One region of the Klebsiella scottii genome, then DNA from elsewhere that is predicted to be linked to it. Evidence: predicted binding sites of a transcription regulator. Region 1 holds the regulator's gene; the other holds the start of a gene.
The links. Region 1 encodes PurR, which represses purine synthesis genes. Its sites were predicted from a motif close to CANGCAAACGTTTGCNTG; they were not measured.
Positions count from the first base shown of each region.

Region 2: carA (glutamine-hydrolyzing carbamoyl-phosphate synthase small subunit) is a predicted target of PurR. The motif match lies at 2,735-2,752, and genes of this name have one in related genera.

Region 1 covers NZ_JARXNI010000020.1:1,300,874-1,307,619, reverse strand. The annotation lists gene QFI97_RS13830 (Grx4 family monothiol glutaredoxin) at 1-140, opposite strand, end outside; gene QFI97_RS13825 (C40 family peptidase) at 478-1,362, shown strand; gene sodB (superoxide dismutase [Fe]) at 1,483-2,064, shown strand; gene QFI97_RS13815 (MFS transporter) at 2,104-3,270, opposite strand; gene cydH (cytochrome bd-I oxidase subunit CydH) at 3,434-3,523, opposite strand; gene purR (HTH-type transcriptional repressor PurR) at 3,818-4,843, shown strand; gene punR (DNA-binding transcriptional activator PunR) at 4,861-5,772, opposite strand; gene punC (purine nucleoside transporter PunC) at 5,885-6,746, shown strand, end outside.
Region 2 covers NZ_JARXNI010000017.1:197,521-204,266, reverse strand. The annotation lists gene QFI97_RS01165 (class I mannose-6-phosphate isomerase) at 1-132, opposite strand, end outside; gene QFI97_RS01160 (LacI family DNA-binding transcriptional regulator) at 322-1,356, shown strand; gene dapB (4-hydroxy-tetrahydrodipicolinate reductase) at 1,564-2,385, shown strand; gene carA (glutamine-hydrolyzing carbamoyl-phosphate synthase small subunit) at 2,844-3,992, shown strand; gene carB (carbamoyl-phosphate synthase large subunit) at 4,009-6,746, shown strand, end outside.

The DNA of each region.
Region 1 (6,746 bases):
AAGCGTTCGCCGCACGCAGACAGCGCCTGCACGGTCTGAGCGGAAAAGCCGCAGCTTGGCAGTTTCGGCGATCCTTTCATGTACAGCAGGATCGGGTTTTCAGCGATTTGACGTTCGATTTTTTCTACAGTAGTACTCATTGTCATGCTTCCTTAACTTCTATACGGCAGTAATTTGTCATTGTAGCGTCCTGAACGCAGGACAGATAATAACATTTTGTTCACTCGTTCTATTTTATCTTCTGTGGACTGAAGTTGCCTTAAAAATATTACTTCATCAGCCAGCGCGCCGTCCTGCCGCGCACTTTCTGTACAAGGCGGTCAATGTCTGGCATATTTTTTTGCAATTGTTAATCAAACGACACTTTAGATACAAAAGAGTATTAACTTTCAGGGTTTTTATGCATTAGAATCGTTGGGTTTTGTCATTCATGGTCAGGTATGTGTACATGTCTGTAATTAATCAGGGGAGTGCTCGGTGGCGCGGCTAAACAAAATCGCGATTTCGCTCTGCGCATTACTGTTTACATCTATCTCATTTACACCACTGGCGCATGCTTCAGGGCATACGCACGCCTCCGCCGCGTCAAAAGCGCATCAGGCAAAGGGCACCACCGAACGCAAGAAAAAAGTCTCCGGTCAGAAAACAAAATCCAGCGCCAAAACCTCCAGCAAGAAAGCATCGACCTCCTCCCGCGCCAAACACCCTACCCGCACCACCGCCTCCAGCCAAACGGCATTAAACCGTCAGGCCGCCGGCGGAACCAAAAAGTGCGTGTTGCGCAAGGGCTATAAAAAGCAGTGCGCGACGTCGGCTAAGTCAAACATCGAACCGACGCGGGCGATGGCCAACGTGCAGCAGAAATGCGTCGTGCGGAAAGGCTACAAAAAGCGCTGTAAGCCGGTGGTTGAAGAGGAAGTGCCGCTGACGCTGGCCGATGCGCATAAGGTGCGGGTGCAAAAAGCGCAGAGCACCGCCATGTCGAAGCTGATGGGCCAAATTGGCAAGCCCTACCGCTGGGGCGGCACCTCGCCGCGCACCGGCTTTGACTGCAGCGGGCTGGTTTATTACGCCTATAAAGACCTGGTGAAAATTCATATCCCGCGGACGGCGAACGAGATGTACCACCTGCGCGATGCTCGCCCCGTAGATCGCGGTGAGCTGCAGAGCGGCGATCTGGTCTTCTTCCGCACCCGCGGCCGCGGCACGGCGGATCACGTCGGCGTGTACGTCGGTAACGGTAAATTTATTCAGTCGCCGCGTACCGGACGCGATATTCAGATTACCTCGTTAAGCGAAGATTACTGGGTTCGCCACTACGTTGGCGCCCGCCGCGTGATGACGCCTAAAACCATCCGCTGACGACCACCTGCCGCGCCTGCGGCAGGTTAACTCTCTCTTTTGCCACATCTTTTAATTTGCTACTATCTCCCTGTGCATTACATGGTTATTGCACGCATTAATATAATAAGGAGAGTAGCAATGTCGTTCGAATTACCTGCATTACCATATGCGAAAGACGCCCTGGCGCCGCACATTTCCGCTGAAACCCTGGAATACCATTACGGTAAGCATCACCAGGCCTACGTCACTAACCTCAACAACCTGATCAAGGGCACCGCTTTTGAAGGCCACTCTTTAGAAGAGATCGTTCGTTCTTCCGAAGGCGGCGTCTTTAACAACGCGGCCCAGGTCTGGAACCACACCTTCTACTGGAACTGTCTCGCGCCGAATGCCGGCGGTGAGCCGGAAGGCGAACTGGCGGCAGCAATCGCCAAATCCTTCGGCAGCTTTGCTGATTTTAAAGCGCAATTCACCGATGCTGCGGTGAAAAACTTCGGCGCTGGCTGGACGTGGCTGGTCAAAAATGCCGACGGCAGCCTGGCGATTGTCTCCACCAGCAACGCCGGTACGCCGCTCACCGGCAATGCCGCACCGCTGCTGACCGTGGATGTCTGGGAACATGCTTATTACATTGACTACCGTAACGCCCGTCCAAACTATCTGGAGCACTTCTGGGCGCTGGTAAACTGGAAGTTTGTCGCGGCTAATCTGGCGGCATAAAACTCTACCGCAGAAGGGTTTCCCCTTCTGCGGTAATTATTAGCGGCTGGCTAAGGCCTCTTCCGGCCGCGAGCGACCGCTGAACAACACCAGCATCAGCGCCACCCCGGCAATGATAGCGCCCATCACCGGAACAAATGCGTAGCCCAGGCCAGAAGAAATCACCGCCCCGCCGGCCGCCGCGCCGAGCGCATTCCCAAGGTTAAACGCTCCGATATTCACCGAAGAAGAGAGCCCCGGCGCTTCGTGAGCCACGCGCATCACGCGCATTTGCAGCGGCGGCACCACGGCAAACGTCGCCGCGCCCCACACCACCATGCTGATGGCCGCGCCAATCTGCGACTGCGCCAGCAGCGGGATCGCCAGCATGATAACCATCAGCAGCAGTAAAAAGCCCTTCAGCGTGCCGGAAACCGAGCGGTCGGCAAATTTTCCGCCAAGATAATTGCCCAGAGAGAAGCCGACGCCAATCAGTACCAGCATCGCGGTGACGAACAGCGGCGAGGCGTGGGTAATGGTATGCAGCACCGGCGAAATATAGGTATAGAGGGTGAACATCGCCCCGGCTCCGAGCACGGTGGTCAGCAGCGCGGAGAGCACCTGCGGCCGCATCAAAACCGACAGCTCCTCCTTCACGTTCGGCCGCTGCCCTGCGCTGCCTTTTGGCAACGAGAACCACAGGCCGATCATCGCCACCAGGCCAAGACCCGCCGTGGCAAGAAAGGACATGCGCCAGCCGATGGTTTCACCCAGCCAGGTCGCCGCCGGGACGCCGCCAATGTTGGCGATGGTCAGCCCCATAAACATAGTTGCCACCGCGCTGGCCTGCTTGTGTTTAGGGACCACGCTCGCGGCCACCACCGAGCCGAGGCCGAAGAAGGCGCCGTGGTTCAGGCTGGTGATAATGCGCGAAAGCAGCAGCGTGGTGTAATCCGGCGCCATTGACGAGAGGACGTTGCCAAGGGTGAAAATAGCCATCAGGAAAATCAGCGCACTGCGGCGCGCGCGATGCGACAGCAGCAGCGTCATCAGCGGTGCTCCGACCATCACGCCGATAGCATAGGCGCTGATCAGCATCCCCGCGGCGGGAATAGACACATCCACGCCTTTAGCGATAACCGGCAGTAATCCCATCGGGGAAAATTCGGTCGTACCGATACCAAACGCCCCAACGGCCAGCGCTAACAGGGGAAAGTTGATTTTCATTCAATGACTCCAGCAAACCGTCCTCAGCGACGGTATCTCATCAGAAGTCAAAAGCATGACATCAATCACAGAAAAACAAAAGTAAACGAAATGGCAAAAGATTTTTGCGAATTTGATAATAATGCGCGGGAACGGGGGGAAAGGAGCCTCTCCCCCGAAAAAATTAGTGCAGTACGGCGGTCAGCCCTGCGGCCACGATCAGACCCAGTACAATAATCGTCGTGGTCAGCGAAAACTTTAAATCTGTATCCATCAATTTTCCCCCTGATTATCCCCACAAGAAAAGTGAGCCTGCTCATTTTTGCACAATATTGCACAAAAATCTTCTGAGATTTAGGGTGATGCACATTTTTACTCTTCCCCTTTGCCGCAAGATCGGACAAAATCCCACGCTAATTTGAAAGCGTATCGGCCATTGACCCCTTCCTGTCGTTCTGTGTCGTTTCCCGACGTGATGCAATGTTGAACATTGTGCTCAGGGTGTGTATAGGCAAACGTTTCCGTATCGATAATCAGACGATCAGGTCAAGGTCTGGAGAGAGAAGTAATGGCAACAATTAAAGATGTAGCGAAGCGCGCAAACGTTTCCACTACAACAGTTTCACATGTAATTAACAAAACCCGTTTTGTGGCTGAAGAGACCCGCAACGCGGTATGGGCTGCCATCAAAGAGCTGCACTACTCTCCGAGTGCGGTGGCGCGCAGCCTGAAGGTTAATCACACTAAATCGATCGGTCTGCTGGCTACCAGCAGCGAAGCGGCCTATTTCGCCGAGATTATCGAGTCCGTTGAGAAGAGCTGCTTCCAGAAGGGCTACACCTTGATTCTGGGCAACGCCTGGAACGATCCGGAAAAGCAGCAGGCCTACCTGTCGATGATGGCGCAAAAGCGCGTCGACGGCCTGCTGGTGATGTGTTCCGAATATCCGCAGTCGGTGCTGTCCATGCTGGAAGAGTACCGCAACATCCCGATGGTCGTCATGGACTGGGGTGAGTCCAAGGCTGATTTTACCGATTCGGTGATCGATAACGCCTTTGAAGGCGGCTATATGGCCGGTCGCTACCTCGTTGAGCGCGGCCACCGTGAAATCGGCGTGATCCCGGGCCCGCTGGAGCGCAATACCGGCGCCGGACGCCTGGCCGGTTTTATGAAAGCGATGGAAGAAGCGCAGATTAGCGTCCCGGAAAGCTGGGTTGTTCAGGGCGACTTCGAGCCGGAATCCGGCTACCGCGCCATGCAGCAGATCCTCAGCCAGCCGCATCGCCCGACCGCCATATTCTGCGGCGGCGATATCATGGCAATGGGAGCCATCTGCGCCGCCGACGAAATGGGCCTGCGCGTCCCGCAGGATATTTCGCTCATTGGCTATGACAACGTGCGCAACGCCCGCTACTTCAGCCCGGCGCTGACCACCATCCATCAGCCGAAGGATTCACTCGGCGAAGCCGCATTCAATATGCTGATGGACCGTATCGTCAATAAGCGCGAAGAGTCGCAGTCTATCGAAGTTCACCCGCGACTGGTCGAGCGTCGCTCGGTGATCGACGGCCCGTTCGTCGACTACCGCCGCTAATCCTGCCGTGGCGCCGGCTATTCCGGCGCCCGCAGCCACTCCCGATTTAACGTTTCGCTGTCGCCAAGATAGTCCAGCAGCCAGGAGAGAGCCGGTGAGATATCGCTCTGCTGCCAGGTCAGGCAGCACGCGGCGTCCGGGAACGGATTTTCCAGCTCCAGCGCCGTCCACTCGCCGCTATCGATCCGCGGGCGGGCAAAGTGCGACGGCACCATGCCGATGCAGAGTCCGGCCGACAGGCAGGTGGCCGAGGCGTCCCAGTCCGGCACCACCACTCTCTTCTGGTTATCCAGCAGCCACGTCGTGCGCTTGGGCAACGAACGCGACGTATCCTCCCTGACCAGCGACGGCCAGTTGCGCAACGTGTCATCGCTCAGCGGGCCGCTCATTTTCGCCAGCGGATGGTGGCTGGCCACCACGCAGTGCCAGCTCAGCATGCCCATATCACGAAAGGCGTAGCGTCCGCCGACCGGAATCGAGCGGGTCGCGCCGATGGCCAGCTCCACGCGGCCGTCGGCCAGCGCATCCCAGACGCCGTTAAACACCTCCTGAAAGACAATCAGCTCGACGTCCGGAAAGTGACGATAAAAATCGACAATCATCTGCCGCATCCGCGCCGGCTTAACGATATCGTCAACCGCGATCGAGAGCTGCCCGCGCCAGCCGTTGGCGATCTGCTGGCACTGACGGCGGGTGATCTGCATTTTTTTGATAACAGAACGCCCTTCCTGTAAAAACCACACGCCGGCCGGCGTGAGCTCAACGTCCCGGTGGCGTCGCTCAAAGAGCGGAACGGCCAGCCATTCTTCGAGCTGACGCACGGTGTAGCTGACCGCCGAGGGTACACGATGCAGCTCCTGAGCCGCCGCGCTGAAGCTGCCGTTGCGCGCAACCGCATCAACCACTTCAAGAGAGTATTCGGACCACATATTCTGCCTGCAAATTTTTTGAACGCATGTAACAAATATTAGCGTTTCACAAGCCAGAATGCACTCCCTACACTCAGCGGCATCTTACCTGCATCAGAAGAAAGAGAACTTTATGCAACAACCTGGGAAAGGATTTTTGGTTTGGCTGGCGGGCCTCAGCGTGCTCGGCTTCCTGGCAACCGATATGTATCTGCCGGCGTTTTCGGCGATCCAACAGGATCTCAACACTTCGGCGGCTTCTGTCAGCGCCAGCCTCAGCGTGTTTCTCGCCGGTTTCGCCATTGGTCAGCTGTTCTGGGGCCCGGTCTCCGATCGCTACGGGCGCAAGCCGGTGCTGCTCAGCGGCCTGGCGATCTTCGCCGTCGGCTGCCTTGGCATGCTGTGGGTGCAGAACGCGACCCTGATGCTGGCGCTGCGATTTGTGCAGGCCATCGGCGTCTGCGCGGCGGCGGTAACCTGGCAGGCGATGGTCACCGACTATTATCCAGCCCAACGTACTAACCGCATCTTCGCCACCATTATGCCGCTGGTAGGTCTATCGCCGGCCCTGGCACCGCTGCTCGGCAGCTGGCTGCTCGCCCATTTCGACTGGCAGGCTATCTTCGCGACCCTGTTGGTCATCGCCCTGCTGCTGATGCTGCCCGCGTTACGCCTCAAGCCGGTGAGCAAGCCCGAGAGCGGTACGCAGAAAAAACTGACCTTCCTGGCGCTGCTGCGCTCACGCGAATATAGCGGCAACGTGCTGATTTACGCCGCCTGCTCCGCCAGCTTTTTCGCCTGGCTGACCGGCTCGCCGTTTATTCTGCATGACATGGGCTACGGGCCAACCGCAATCGGCCTGAGCTACGTGCCGCAGACTATCGCCTTTTTAATCGGCGGATACGGCTGCCGGGCGGCGCTGCAGAAATGGCAGGGGCAGCAGCTGCTGCCGTGGCTGCTGGTCATTTTTGCTATCAGCGTTGCCGCCACCTGGC
Region 2 (6,746 bases), on a different contig from region 1:
AACCAGCACGGTTCTCGCGGCCGCCGACGTCCTGGCGCTAAGCGCGGTACGGATGGACTCCCAGCCCTGCCAGGCGTGGTCGTCATAGCCCCGAATCGCAACCTCAGGGTATTTGTTATAGGTCGTTTGCATTTTCACTCTCCATATTGGCTAAATGAAGATTAATCGATTAACCTTGTTTTGGCAGTGTGGTTAACGCGATTAACCCGCCATAATCGACAAGTCAGGGGGCGAAATGGCCTTTAATGTGAAGGCAGTCACAGGGAAAAATACAAAATACAGGTTATTCGATTAACCTGTGGCGAATAAACGGGAGGGGTGATGACGACAGTGACGCTGGCGCAGGTGGCGGAAAGAGCAGGGGTATCGACGGCGACCGTTTCGATGGTGCTGCGTAACCGGGGGCGGATTTCACAGGCCACGCGCGAAAGGGTACTCAAGGCGCTGGATGACGCGGGTTATGTCTACAACCAGACCGCCGCCAATCTGCGCAACCGCAGCAGTAATCAGGTCGGGCTGCTGCTGCACGATATTACTAACCCCTTTTATGGCGAGATGACGGCGGGCCTGAGCCATGAAATGGAGCGGCACGACCTGCTGCTGTTTCTGGCTAACAGCGAAGAGTCGGGGGAACGCCAGCAAAAATTTGTCGATTCGCTGATGCGTAATAACGCCTGCGGCATGGTGCTGTGCGCCGCGCGGGCAACGCCGACCTCATTTTTTGAAGCCCTGAAACGGCGCAATATTCCGGCCATTATGGTGGTTCGCCCGCTCAGCGATCCGGATTTTGATTTCGTCGGCACCGACAACTTCCTTGGCACCCAGATGGCGACGCGGCATTTGCTGAAAATGGGCCACCAGAATATTGCCTTTATCGGCGGTAGCCCGAGTTCAGGCACCCGGGCGCAGCGCATTGGCGGCTTTACCAGCACGCTGCTGGAAAGCGGGATCTCGCCCAATCCGCAGTGGATTGTTACCGCGCAGGCCAGCCAGATTGACGGTGCGAAGGTGGCGGAGGATCTGCTGTCCCGCTATCCGGAGATTACGGCGGCGGTCTGCTATCAGGATATCGTGGCGCTGGGGGTGATGCAGGCGCTGCGCAAAACGGGCCGTGAACCGGGGCGGGATTTCGCGCTGGTGGGCTTCGATGATATTACCGAAGCGGCGCTGGTACAGCCGGCGCTGACCACCGTATCGGTGGCGGCGAAAGAGATCGGCCGTAAAGCGGGGGAGCTGTTGTATAGCCGTATTCAGGGTAATGATGAGCCGCCGAAACGGATTATCCTGCCGCCGGCGCTGGTCATCCGTGAATCATGCGGATTTCGCCGGGAAGAGTCAGCGATATCAGGCCGTTAGCGGCGTGTTTCGCGCGCTATCTGCTGGCGAAGCGGCGCTTTAGCGCGACGATATCTCTCCTTCGTACGATGACAAACATATAGTTTTTACTGATATCGACCGCGGTTTGTCATAAATTTCTAATTATCGGCGTTTTTGAGTAGCGGCCCATCGATGGGCTGGTTACTCTGAAAACAATTTACGTAAAGTTAACAAAAGAGAATAGCTATGCATGATGCACAAATCCGCGTGGCCATCGCGGGCGCGGGCGGCCGGATGGGACGCCAGTTAATTCAGGCGGTACAGCAGATGGACGGCGTGGCGCTTGGCGCGGCGCTGGAGCGCGATGGCTCCTCCCTGATCGGCAGCGACGCCGGCGAACTGGCGGGCGCAGGCAACATGGGCGTCACGGTGCAAAGCAGCCTGGCGGCGGTCAAAGATGATTTTGATGTGCTGATCGATTTCACCCGCCCGGAAGGGACGCTGACCCACCTCGCATTCTGCCGCGAGCACGGTAAAGGGATGGTGATCGGCACCACCGGTTTTGATGACGCGGGGAAACAGGCCATTCGCGATGCGGCGCAGGAGATTGCTATCGTCTTTGCGGCCAATTTCAGCGTCGGCGTCAACGTACTGCTCAAGCTGCTGGAAAAGGCGGCGAAGGTGATGGGCGACTACACTGATATTGAAATTATTGAAGCGCACCATCGGCATAAAGTGGATGCCCCGTCGGGGACCGCGCTGGCGATGGGCGAGGCGATTGCCGGTGCGCTGAACAAAGATCTGAAAGATTGCGCGGTCTACAGTCGTGAAGGCTACACCGGCGAACGCGTTCCGGGAACGATCGGCTTTGCCACGGTGCGCGCGGGGGATATCGTCGGCGAACATACGGCGATGTTCGCCGATATTGGCGAACGTATTGAGATCAGCCATAAGGCATCAAGCCGGATGACCTTTGCCAACGGCGCGGTTCGCTCGGCATTATGGCTGAAAGGCAAGAAAAGCGGTCTCTTTGATATGCGTGACGTCCTTGAACTGAACTCTTTATAAGGTTTATTACCCATCGTGATGTGGTTATGGCATTCAATAAGTAATTGATTGCAGAGGGCAATGTTTTATTGCCCTTTTTATTTTTTACGGATTTTTCTGTCTTTTTGATTAAGATCGCTATAATCTGCGATTATCCTGCCTTTAACTGTTACTTTTATGTGAATTTTGACCATCTGGTCTACTTTTTCATGTTGATGGGCAATGTTTTACAATCCAGACGCTGCGCAAGCGTTTTCTAAGGCTAGTTTGTTGATCTTTTTAGCCGCTAAAGCAGCGCTAATGAGCCAGTGGCGTAAAATGATATTAAAAATATGCGCTTTAAGTTGACTTTTCCCCGACATCTCTCCAGAATGCCGCCGTTTGCCAGAAATCCATAGGTAAGCAAATTTGCATTGATTCATGCTACGCGAATGCATTAATATGCAAATAAAGTGAGTGAATATTCTCTGGAGGGTGTTTTGATTAAGTCAGCGCTATTGGTTCTGGAAGACGGAACCCAGTTTCACGGTCGGGCCATCGGGGCAACGGGCACGGCGGTTGGGGAAGTCGTTTTCAATACTTCAATGACCGGTTATCAAGAAATCCTCACTGATCCTTCCTATTCTCGCCAAATTGTCACCCTTACTTATCCCCATATCGGTAATGTCGGCACCAACGCCGCCGACGAAGAGTCTTCCCAGGTGCATGCTCAGGGTCTGGTTATTCGCGACCTGCCGCTGATTGCCAGCAACTTCCGTAATACCGAAGACCTCTCTTCTTACCTCAAGCGCCATAACATCGTGGCGATTGCCGATATCGATACCCGTAAGCTGACCCGCCTGCTGCGTGAAAAAGGCGCGCAGAACGGCTGCATCATCGTTGGCGATAGCCTCGACGCGCAGCTGGCGCTGGAAAAGGCAAAAGCATTCCCAGGCCTCAACGGGATGGACCTGGCGAAGGAAGTCACCACCTCAGAAACCTACAGCTGGACGCAGGGGAGCTGGACTCTGGAGGGCGACCTGCCGGAAGCGAAGGCGGAAAGCGAGCTGCCGTTCCACGTGGTGGCCTACGATTTCGGCGCTAAGCGCAACATCCTGCGCATGCTGGTGGATCGCGGCTGCCGCCTGACGGTCGTGCCGGCAAAAACCTCTGCAGAAGAGGTTCTGAAACTGAATCCAGACGGCATCTTCCTCTCCAACGGCCCAGGCGACCCGGCGCCGTGCGACTATGCGATTGAGGCAATTGAGAAATTCCTCACCACCGATATTCCGGTATTCGGCATCTGCCTCGGCCATCAGCTGCTGGCGCTGGCGAGCGGAGCGAAGACCGTTAAGATGAAGTTCGGCCACCACGGCGGCAACCACCCGGTTAAAGATATTGATAACAACGTGGTGATGATTACCGCGCAGAACCACGGTTTTGCAGTAGACGAAGCCTCCATGCCGGCTAACCTGCGGGTGACCCACAAGTCCCTGTTCGACGGTACGCTGCAGGGCATTCACCGCACCGATAAGCCGGCCTTCAGCTTCCAGGGACACCCGGAGGCGAGCCCAGGCCCGCACGATGCCGCGCCGTTGTTCGACCATTTCATCGAGTTAATTGAGCAGTACCGCCAGTCCGCGAAATAATCAGGAGAAAAAAGCCATGCCAAAACGTACAGATATAAAAAGCATCCTGATTCTTGGCGCTGGCCCGATCGTTATCGGCCAGGCTTGTGAATTTGACTACTCTGGCGCCCAGGCCTGTAAAGCCCTGCGCGAAGAGGGTTACCGCGTCATTCTGGTGAACTCTAACCCAGCCACCATCATGACCGACCCGGAAATGGCCGATGCCACCTATATTGAGCCGATCCACTGGGAAGTGGTACGCAAAATCATCGAAAAAGAGCGTCCGGATGCGGTACTGCCGACCATGGGCGGCCAGACGGCGCTGAACTGCGCGCTGGAGCTGGAACGTCAGGGCGTGCTGGAAGAGTTTGGCGTCACCATGATTGGCGCCACCGCCGACGCGATTGATAAAGCGGAAGACCGTCGTCGCTTCGACGTGGCGATGAAGAAAATTGGCCTCGACACCGCACGTTCCGGTATCGCGCACACGATGGAAGAAGCGCTGGCGGTTGCCGCTGACGTGGGCTATCCGTGCATCATCCGTCCCTCCTTCACCATGGGCGGAACCGGCGGCGGTATCGCCTATAACCGCGAAGAGTTTGAAGAAATTTGTACCCGCGGCCTGGATCTCTCTCCGACCAACGAACTGCTGATCGATGAATCGCTGATCGGCTGGAAAGAGTACGAGATGGAAGTGGTGCGCGATAAGAACGACAACTGCATCATCGTCTGCTCCATCGAAAACTTCGACGCGATGGGCATCCATACCGGTGACTCCATCACCGTGGCCCCGGCGCAAACCCTGACCGATAAAGAGTACCAGGTGATGCGTAACGCCTCGATGGCGGTGCTGCGCGAAATCGGCGTTGAAACCGGCGGTTCCAACGTCCAGTTCTCGGTGAACCCGAAAGACGGTCGCCTGATTGTTATCGAAATGAACCCGCGCGTATCACGCTCTTCGGCGCTGGCTTCGAAAGCGACCGGCTTCCCGATTGCCAAAGTGGCGGCGAAGCTGGCGGTGGGCTACACCCTTGATGAGCTGATGAACGACATTACCGGCGGCCGTACCCCGGCATCGTTCGAACCCTCTATCGACTACGTCGTCACCAAGATCCCGCGCTTCAACTTCGAGAAGTTCGTCGGCGCTAACGACCGCCTGACCACGCAGATGAAATCGGTCGGCGAAGTGATGGCGATTGGCCGCACCCAGCAGGAGTCGCTGCAGAAAGCGCTGCGCGGCCTGGAAGTGGGCGCAACCGGCTTTGACCCTAAAGTGAGCCTCGACGACCCGGAAGCGCTGACCAAAATTCGCCGCGAGCTGAAAGACGCCGGCGCCGAGCGTATCTGGTACATCGCCGACGCCTTCCGCGCGGGCCTGTCCGTTGACGGCGTCTTCAACCTGACCAACATCGATCGCTGGTTCCTGGTGCAGATTGAAGAGCTGGTGCGCCTGGAAGAGAAAGTGGAGGAGGCCGGCATCAACGGCCTTGACGCTGACTTCCTGCGGATGCTTAAGCGTAAAGGCTTTGCCGACGCGCGTCTGGCTAAGCTGGCGGGCGTTCGCGAGGCGGAAATCCGCAAGCTGCGCGACCAGTACAACCTGCACCCGGTCTACAAGCGCGTGGATACCTGCGCGGCGGAGTTCGCAACGGATACCGCCTACATGTACTCAACCTATGAAGACGAGTGTGAAGCGAACCCGTCGGTTGACCGCGATAAAATTATGGTGCTTGGCGGCGGCCCGAACCGTATCGGTCAGGGTATCGAATTCGATTACTGCTGCGTGCACGCCTCGCTGGCGCTGCGCGAAGATGGTTACGAAACCATTATGGTTAACTGTAACCCGGAAACCGTGTCCACCGACTACGACACCTCCGACCGCCTGTACTTTGAGCCGGTCACCCTCGAAGACGTGCTGGAAATCGTGCGTATCGAGAAGCCGAAGGGCGTTATCGTTCAGTACGGCGGCCAGACTCCGCTGAAGCTGGCGCGCGCGCTGGAAGCGGCCGGCGTGCCGGTTATCGGCACCAGCCCGGACGCGATTGACCGTGCGGAAGACCGCGAGCGTTTCCAGCAGGCGGTTGACCGTCTGAAGCTGAAACAGCCGGCGAACGCCACCGTGACCGCGATTGAGATGGCCGTTGAGAAGGCCAAAGAGATTGGCTACCCGCTGGTGGTGCGTCCGTCCTACGTTCTCGGCGGTCGGGCGATGGAAATCGTCTACGACGAGGTTGACCTGCGTCGCTACTTCCAGACCGCGGTAAGCGTCTCTAACGACGCGCCGGTGCTGCTGGACCGTTTCCTTGACGATGCGGTAGAAGTTGACGTTGACGCTATCTGCGACGGCGAGATGGTGCTGATTGGCGGCATTATGGAGCACATCGAGCAGGCCGGCGTTCACTCCGGCGACTCCGCGTGCTCTCTGCCAGCCTACACCCTGAGCCAGGACATTCAGAACGTGATGCGCGAGCAGGTGCAGAAGCTGGCCTTCGAGCTGCAGGTACGCGGGTTGATGAACGTGCAGTTCGCGGTCAAAAACAACGAAGTGTATTTGATTGAAGTGAACCCGCGCGCCGCGCGTACCGTACCGTTTGTCTCCAAAGCCACCGGCGTTCCGCTGGCTAAAGTGGCGGCACGCGTCATGGCCGGCCAAACGCTGGCGCAGCAGGGCGTGACCAAAGAGATTATCCCGCCGTATTACTCGGTAAAAGAAGTGGTGCTGCCGTTCAACAAGTTCCCGGGCGTTGACCCGCTGTTAGGGCCTGAAATGCGCTC